Regions from separate parts of the Janthinobacterium sp. GW821-FHT03A03 genome, predicted to be linked through region 2. Evidence: predicted binding sites of a transcription regulator. Region 2 holds the regulator's gene; the other holds the start of a gene.
The links. Region 2 encodes LexA, which represses DNA repair genes until DNA is damaged. Its sites were predicted from a motif close to ACTGTATNNNNATACAGT; they were not measured.
Positions count from the first base shown of each region.

Region 1 (4,360 bases), 140 kb from region 2:
TGTATGCGCTCGACGGCGAATTGCCGCGCGCACAGCCAGCCCGTCATCTGCTGCAGCAGGCGGCGCGCGCCGAACAGCAGCGCGTCGGCGTGCTCGACGCGGTCGAACAGTTCCAGGCTGGCGCGGAACGTGGGCGGCGCCTCGAGCCACACGAACAGTTCCGCGCCGTGGCCATGCGCGTCGTCGAGCATGTCGAGCAAGGCTGTGCCGCAACGGCGCTGCAAGCCGGGCCGGGGCAAGTGGCGCAGCTGCCCCAGAGTGCGGCAGCCGATGCCGTCCAGCCAGTCCAGCCAGGGGCGCGCGGGCGGCAGCAGGGCGCACGGCAGGCCGTCGAGACGGCGCACCAGGCTGTCCATGCTCAATGTCCGGCCCCGGCGCGTGGCGGCGCGCGCCAGCAGCCAGGCGCCGCGCGCCGTGGGGGCGCACGACAGCTGGGCCGTGTAGCCGAGCGCGCGCAAGCTGGCTGCGATGTGCCGGCACAGGGCGCGCACGCCGCCGAACAGGCGCAGGCTGGCGCCCGCGTCGACGAGCAGGGTCGCTTCCTCGCCCTGCGCCACCAGCGGCGAATATTGCAGCAGCGCCAGCGCCACCGCCTGCAGGGCCTGCGCTTCCAGCTCGGGCGAGCGTTCGTGCAGGCGCGCCTGCGGCGCCAGCATCAGCGCGCCCGCGCGGCGCATGCCGGGCCGGATGCCGGCCGCCCGCGCCAGCGGCGACAGGGCCATCACTTGCTCCTGCTCCAGCACCACGCCGAGGCTGTCAGCCGACCAGCGCGGGCAAAACACTTCGAGCGGGAGCCGGGGCAGGTACAGGCCGATCCAGAGTCGCATGGCGCAGCAATAATGAAGGAGGTTGCAGGGGCAGGAACAGGGGCGCGTCGCGCTGCGGTCCCCGGCGCTTGATGAAGCCGATCTCGATGCCGCCGGCGGCCGGGCGCACGGACAGGCGCAAGGGCGCGGGCGACGCATCCTGCGCGCCGTGCAAGGGGCGCAGCATGCAGAACAGGGTGTTGCCCGACTGCGCCGCCAGGTGCAGCCGGCGCAGGCTGTCGGCGCGCACGTGCGATTGCCAGAACAGCAGGGCGCCGCATGTGCCGCTGCGCAAGATGTTTTCCGCCGCCCACAAGGCATCGTTGCTGCCGGCGCTCTTGAGCCACAGCAATTGCGACGGCGCCAGGCCCTGCGCGGCCAGGGCCAGCGCCTGCGGCGGATGGGGCGGCTGCAGCAGCACGATGGGCAAGCCCGGCAGCTGCGCCAGCGCGGGCGCCAGCAGCCGCAATTCGCCGCTGCCCGGCTGCTGCACCAGCAGATCGATGAGGCTGCCGCTGGGCCAGCCGCCGCCGGGCAGCTGCGCCGACAGGGCGGCAAAGCCCGTGTCCAGGCAGCGCGCGGCGCCCTGGCCCAGCTGCGATGCGCGCCATAAAGACGGGTGCAAGGCTTCCGGCGACGCCATCAATTGGGAATGTTGCATAATTGAATATGAAGATGAATACTGTATGCATATACAGTACTATCCAGCCCTGCTTTTGGCAAGGCTTATCTGCCAGAGAGCGTGCCCGGGGCCGCTCCGCCACGTCCGAAAAACCCCGTTTCCCGCATCGATTGCTGTACCATAAGCACTCTCCTTACCGCTCGGCAATGCACCGGGCGGCTTCCTCCGTCCATAAGGAAACGCATTTGACCACCATCCAACTCATCAGCGCCATCGTCTTCGGCCTTGCGCTCATCCACACCTTCGCCGCCAAGTCGTTTGAAACATTATCGCGGCGCCACCCCCGCCATGCGGGCCTGCTGCACCTGCTGGGCGAAGTGGAAGTCGTGTTCGGCTTCTGGGCCTTCATCCTGATCATCATCATGGCCTTTGTCTCGGGCAGCGATGCGGCCATCGAATATGCGGAGTCGCGCCATTACACGGAGCCGCTGTTCGTCTTCGTCGTCATGGTCGTGGCCGCCTCGCGCCCCGTGCTCGACGCCGTGCAGCGCCTGCTGAAAGGCGTGGCGCGCGTGATGCCGCTGCGCACGGAACTGGCCCTCGTCTGGCTGGGCCTGGCGCTCGTGCCCCTGACGGGCTCCCTGATCACGGAACCGGCCGCCATGACCCTGGCCGCGCTGATGCTGGCGCCGCAAATCTTCCGTCCGGGCATCCCTGAATGGCTGAAATACGGCGCCTTGGGCGTGCTGTTTGTCAACGTTTCCATCGGCGGCACCCTCACCTCATATGCGGCGCCGCCCGTGCTGATGGTGGCCACCACATGGAACTGGGACAGCGCCTACATGGCCAGCCATTTCGGCTGGAAGGCCGCCATCGCCGTGCTGGTCAATGCCACGGGCGTGAGCATATTGCTGCGCAAATACCTGCACAGCAACACCTCCGACATCAAGCCGAAGGCCGGTGAAGTGGAAGCGCCGAAAGTGCCGCTGGCCGTCAGCCTCGTGCACATGATCGTGCTGGCCGGCGTCGTGACCCTGGCGCATCATCCCGTGCTGTTCATCGGCCTGTTCCTGTTCTTCCTCGGCTTCGTGCAGGCGTATGAGCGTTATCAAAGCCCGCTGATCCTCAAGGAAGGTTTGCTGGTCGGCTTCTTCCTCGGCGGCCTGGTGGTACTGGGCGGCATGCAGCAATGGTGGCTGCAGCCCATCGTCTCGAGCCTGAAGCCGCTGGCCCTGTTCTTCGGCGCCCTGGGCTTGACGGCGATCACGGACAATGCGGCCCTCACCTACCTCGGTTCGCTGATCGTCGGCATGACGGACGAAGCGAAATACATGCTGATGGCCGGCGCCGTGGCCGGCGGCGGCCTGACCGTCATCGCCAATGCGCCGAACCCGGCCGGCGTGGCCCTGCTGCGTCGCGGCTTCAAGGATGAATCGATCGGCGCCGTCGGCCTGCTGGCGGGCGCCCTGCTGCCGACGGCCGTGGCGGGCCTGGCCTTCCTGGCCCTGTAAGCACCCTCGCGGGGCGGCTGCCTGCCGCCCCGGCTCTCCCTCAGTTCCCCTCTCAGTTACCCTCATACACGAGGAAATGCAGCCGGTCATAGAACAGGCTGTAGGCATAGTCGAATGTGCCCACGCTGCGAAAGCCCTTGTGCAGATACACTTGCAGCGCCTCGCTCTTTTCCCACACCGTCAGGGTGATGCGCGCACAGCCCTTGCGGCCGGCCAGGTCGCGGATTTCATGGAACATTTGCCGGAACAAGCCCTGGCCCCGGTATTTTTCGTCGATGGCCAGGCTGCTGACGAAACAGTCGTCGGCGCGCGCATGCGCGAGCACGAAGGCGTCATACGCATCGTCGAGCGCCTTCATGTCGTCGCGGTAATAGGACACGGCGCCGCAAGCCTGGAATTCGGCCATCGTCGCAGCCGTGAAGAAGCCGACGAAGCGCCCGTCCTCGTCATGCAGGCCGTGGATGTGCGCCAGGTAGGGATCGATATTCTGCCGCCGCTGCAATTCGACGAACTGCAGATTGAGTTTATTGCCAAACGAGCAGTATTCGAGATAACTGGTGGCAAACAGCAGTTTCGCCATGCGGTTCTTCGTCTCGTCACCCAGCAGTTCGCCCGCCACCAGCTTGAGCGGCGCATGCGACAGCAGGCCCGCCTGCGCCTCGTCACCTGGCGGGGCAGCCTCGCTGGCGGCCGGCATGCGGCTGCCGTGGCGGCCCACGGTGGGGCGCCAGAAATTGCCGGCGGCAATGTGCTGCGAACGGCGGGCCAGCAGGTAGCGGCAAAAGACGTCGTTCACGCGGTCCAGCAGCGGGTCGTCCGACAGCACCGAGTAATAGTGAAAGTGGTCGATATCCGCCCGCAGCTGGGCCGCATACGCCATGCGCGGCACTTCCTCGATGTCGAACACGTCGACGATATTGGGCAAGATCAAAGGCTCGTCGAGCTGCCAGCCGATGTCATCGAGCCGGGCCACGCAGCGCGCATACGCGCGGCGCTCCTCGTCGCTCAAGGGGATGTGCATGCCGGTGATGATATCGTCCAGCAAGCGCATGCCGCGGATGCCGCCCGCCACCGCTTCGCGCGCGCCGTCATACAGCACGCAGTAGCGCTGGTAGAACTCGGCGTGGCTGAGCACGGTCACGCCCAGGTTTTTCTTCCATTCGGCATAGAACTGGCCGAACAGCTGCGCCTCGAACTGCGGGCAGGCACGGGGAATCTGCGCAGCGATGCCCGCATAGGCGAGATTCACATTGCGCTGGATCACACGCAGCGCCGCATCGTTCTTCTTGGCGATCAGCATGCCCGTTTCATCGAGAAACAGATTCATCCAGCTGACGTGCCGGCGCTCTTCGCTGTCATCATCCCGGTGCTGGAAATAGTCGGGCACTTCCGGCTTCATCAGGAAAATCGTCGCCGGATTG
Region 1 covers NZ_JBWKUZ010000001.1:266,004-270,363, forward strand. The annotation lists gene AC07VI_RS01200 (Y-family DNA polymerase) at 1-827, opposite strand, end outside; gene imuA (translesion DNA synthesis-associated protein ImuA) at 757-1,467, opposite strand; gene AC07VI_RS01210 (putative Na+/H+ antiporter) at 1,674-2,939, shown strand; gene AC07VI_RS01215 (GNAT family N-acetyltransferase) at 2,992-4,360, opposite strand, start outside.
Region 1: imuA (translesion DNA synthesis-associated protein ImuA) is a predicted target of LexA. The motif match lies at 1,488-1,505, and genes of this name have one in related genera.

Region 2 (4,360 bases):
CCGGGCTTTTTTTGCTCCGCGATCATGAACGATAAAAAAAACTACGGCTTTACCACCACCATCCTGCATAACGACCGCCGCAAGGGCATCGAGCACGGCTCGCTGCACAAGCCCGTGCACACCTCCGTTGCCTTCGGCTACGGCGACGCGCGCCAGCTCGCCTCCGTCTTCCAGGGCAAGGAGCCGGGCTTTCGCTATGGCCGCCAGGGTAACCCGACCGTGTCCGCGCTGGAAGACAAGGTCAACAAGATGGAAGACGGCGTGGCGACCCTGTGCTTCGCCACCGGCATGGGCGCCATCGGCGCCGTGGTGCAGTCCTTGCTGCGCGCGGGCGACCACGTGGTGTCGTCGGCCTTTCTGTTCGGCAATACCAACAGCCTGTGGCAAACGGTAACGGGACAGGGCATGGCCGTGTCCTTCGTCGACGCCACCGATGTGGCGAATGTGGCGGCCGCCATCACGCCGGCCACGCGGATTGTTTTCGTGGAAACTATTGCCAATCCGCGCACACAAATCGCTGACCTGAAAAAAATCGGTGACCTGTGCCGCGAGAAGGGCATTTTGTACATCGTCGACAACACCATGACGACGCCCTACCTGTTCCGCCCGAAAGCCGTGGGCGCGGGCCTGGTGGTCAACGCCTTGACGAAATCCATCGGCGGCCACGGCAATGCGCTCGGCGGCAGCTTGACGGACACGGGTGTGTTCGACTGGACACAGTATCCGAACATTTTCGAGAATTACAAGAAGGCGGCGCCGGCCCAGTGGGGCATCGCGCAGATCCGCGCCAAGGCCTTGCGCGATTTCGGCGCCTCGCTGGGCCCGGAAGCGGCGCACCATCTCGCCGTCGGCGCGGAAACCATGGCCTTGCGCCTGGATCGCACCTGCTCGAACGCCCTGGCGCTGGCGACGATGCTGCAGGCGGACCCGCGCGTCGCTGCCGTGCACTATCCGGGCTTGCCGTCGCACCCGCAGCACGCGCTGGCGACGGACCTGTTCCGCAGCTATGGTTCGTTGTTCAGTTTTGAGTTGAAGGATGGCATCGATTGCTTCGATTTCCTGAATCGCCTGAATCTGGCCATTCCAGCCAGTAACCTCGGTGACACGCGCACCCTCGTCATTCCCGTCGCCCACACGATTTTCTACGAGATGGGGGCCGAGCGGCGCGCCAGCATGGGCATCGCCGAGTCGCTGATCCGCGTTTCCGTCGGTATCGAGGACGAGGTGGATCTGCTCGAGGATTTCAGCAGCGCGCTTGAGGAATGATGTCCAGCCAAACCTGCTGCGCGTCGGTATAGGCGGCTTGCGATGCTCACCGGCTCGGCGCCCCCGTACTGAGTATGGTTCCGCTTCTCGGCCACCTTTCCCTTCCGCTCGCGACGGTTTTGTCGGGCATTGAAACTTGCGTGTCAGGCATGAGACGGGGGCAACTAAAAACTGGGGTCAGACCCGGCGGGTCTGACCCCGGCGTGCAACTTAATGCCAGCTGCGCATCAAACCTACGGCTAAACCTTCCAGGGCGAATTCGTCTTCCGGCGATACGGTGATGACCTTGAAGTCGGGATTTTCCGGGAACAGTTCGATGACGGAGCCCGTCTTCTTGTAGCGCTTGACGGTGACTTCGTCGCCGATGCGGGCAACGACGATCTGCCCGTTCTTGGCGCTGTCGACCTTTTTGACGGCCAATAAGTCGCCATCCATGATGCCGGCGTCGCGCATGGACCAGCCACGCACTTTCAGCAGGAAGTCCGGCTTGGCCGAAAACAGGGCCGGGTCGACGTTGTAGCTCGCTTCCAGGTTTTCCTGCGCCAGGATGGGGGAGCCGGCCGCCACGCGGCCGATCAGGGGCAGCGACATCAGCAGGGCCGGCGCTACCTTCGGCAGCGCCTCGGCCGCCGCACCGATCAGGCGGATGCCGCGCGAAGTGCCCGGCGAGATCTCGATGGCGCCCTTGCGGGCCAGGGCCTGCAGATGCTCTTCGGCCGCGTTGGCCGATTTGAAACCCAGTTCATTGGCGATTTCGGCACGGGTGGGCGGAAAGCCCGTGTTTTCAATCGCATCCTTGATCAGGTTCAGGATTTGTTCTTGTCGTGCTGTCAGCTTGATCATGAGCGGTGGGTGCATACTAAAATGCTGTCTATATGAACAGTCTGTATTTTTGTACAGTATCGCCCACTATGCAAGCGGAATTCGGCCTTTTTCAGCGATTTTGAAAGAAAACCTGCTGTTCGGGCAAGAACGGCGGTCGCTGGCGGGCGCGGCGCAAGCAATCATTGAATAGTTCGCAAAAGGCGGTTATAATCTTCGGCTGACCTTCCCACACCCGTCTTGACGCCGGGGTGGGCGATTATTAATCCGACCTGAAGGAGTTTGCATGCGTCATTATGAAATAGTCTTTATCGTCCATCCGGACCAAAGCGAGCAAGTGCCCGCGATGATCGAACGCTACAAAGCCAGCGTAACCACCCGCGGCGGTTCGGTTCACCGCGTGGAAGATTGGGGCCGCCGTCAAATGGCTTACTCGATCCAAAAGCTGCCTAAAGCACACTACATCTGCCTGAACATCGAATGCGACAACGAGACCCTGGTCGAGTTGGAAACAGCATTCAAATTCAATGATGCCGTGTTGCGTCACCTGACCGTTAAAATGAAGAAAGCTGAAACAGCTCCTTCGCCGATGATGAAATCGGTACAACGCGAAGACGCGGCCAAAAGCCACCGCACCGAAGCACCAGCAGCCGCTCCAGCCGCAGCCGCTTAATTTCTGACCAGGATCGTGCGCTGAACCAGCTACAAGTTACCGCCATCATTGCCGAGCGCGAAATATTGCGCTATACCCCGGCAGGGCTGCCGATTGTGAATGCAGTATTGCAACACAGTTCGCAGCAGATGGAAGCAGGAATTGCCCGTTTGACCGAGTTTGATGTTGCCGCGCTTGCCGCTGGCGAAATTTCAGGCCGGTTCAGCCAGGCAAGCTTGGGCGGGGTCTATCAGTTCACGGGTTTCCTGGCCAGAAAGAGCCGCAACAGCAAGAGTTTGGTGTTTCACATCATTGATTTTAGTGCAGTCATTCCCGACTAGCGCATTTTAGATACAGGAGCCTGACATGGCATTCGGTAAAAAGTTCGACAAAAATAAGCTCAAGCTTAAAGAAAAACGCAAACAGCAAAACCCATTGTTCAAACGTAAGAAGTTCTGCCGCTTCACGGCAGCTCACGTTGAGCAAGTCGACTACAAAGACGTCGACACGCTGAAAGACTTCGTCCAGGAAAACGGCAAGATCATGCCAGCACGCCTGACCGGTACCAAAGCGCACTACCAGCGCCAAGTCGACACCGCAATCAAGCGCGCTCGCTTCCTCGCGCTGCTGCCATACACCGATCTGCACCACGCTTAATCGGTCAGATATTCCTGGAGAAGAACTATGCAAATCATTCTGTTAGAAAAAGTTGTAAACGTCGGTAACCTCGGCGAAGTCGTCAAAGTCAAGGACGGTTACGCACGTAACTTCCTGATCCCGCAACGCCTGGCACGTCGTGCCACGGCAACCGCTGTGGCTGAATTCGAAGTCAAGCGCGCCGAACTGGAAAAAGCTGCTGCCGCCAAACTGGCCGCATCGCAAGCCCAGGGCGAAAAACTGAGCGGCCTGACCGTTCAAGTTGCTCAAAAAGCTGGCGTCGATGGCCGTCTGTTCGGTTCCGTCACCAACTTCGACATCGCTGAAGCGCTGACCAAGCAAGGTTTTGCTGTTGAAAAAGCACAAATCCGCATGCCTACCGGCCCGCTGAAGATCGTTGGCGAGCACAACGTTTCGGTTGCTCTGCACACCGACGTGGTCGTGGAAGTGGTGATCGCTGTCGTTCCAGACGCGAACGCGTAATCGTCTGCGGGCCTGGCCCGCAAGCGCTGCCGCACTATGAAAAGCCGGGTTCGCCCGGCTTTTTTGTGGCCTTTTTTTCGCTCATTTTCAGCCCTTTATTTTTGCCGGCACGCCGAAGCGGGTATAATTCGCGCCATGAACGCCCCCTCTGATCCGCAACTGGATTCCCTCCGTATTCCGCCGCATTCGATCGAAGCAGAACAATCCGTCATCGGTGGTCTGCTGCGCGACAATGCCGCCTATGACCGCATTGCCGACTTCATGCATGCGGAGGATTTCTATCGCTATGACCATCGCATCATCTTCGAGCAAATCGTCAAGATGGTTAACGCTTCCAAGCCAGCCGATGTCATTACTGTTTTTGAAACCCTGACCCAGCTCGGCAAGGCCGAGGATGTGGGCGGACTCGCTTACCTGAACGCCATGGCGCAAAATACGCCATCGGCTGCGAACATCCGGCGCTATGCCGAAATCGTGCGC
Region 2 covers NZ_JBWKUZ010000001.1:129,097-133,456, reverse strand. The annotation lists gene AC07VI_RS00635 (cystathionine gamma-synthase family protein) at 25-1,266, shown strand; gene lexA (transcriptional repressor LexA) at 1,477-2,109, opposite strand; gene rpsF (30S ribosomal protein S6) at 2,375-2,761, shown strand; gene priB (primosomal replication protein N) at 2,782-3,081, shown strand; gene rpsR (30S ribosomal protein S18) at 3,107-3,397, shown strand; gene rplI (50S ribosomal protein L9) at 3,425-3,880, shown strand; gene AC07VI_RS00605 (replicative DNA helicase) at 4,016-4,360, shown strand, end outside.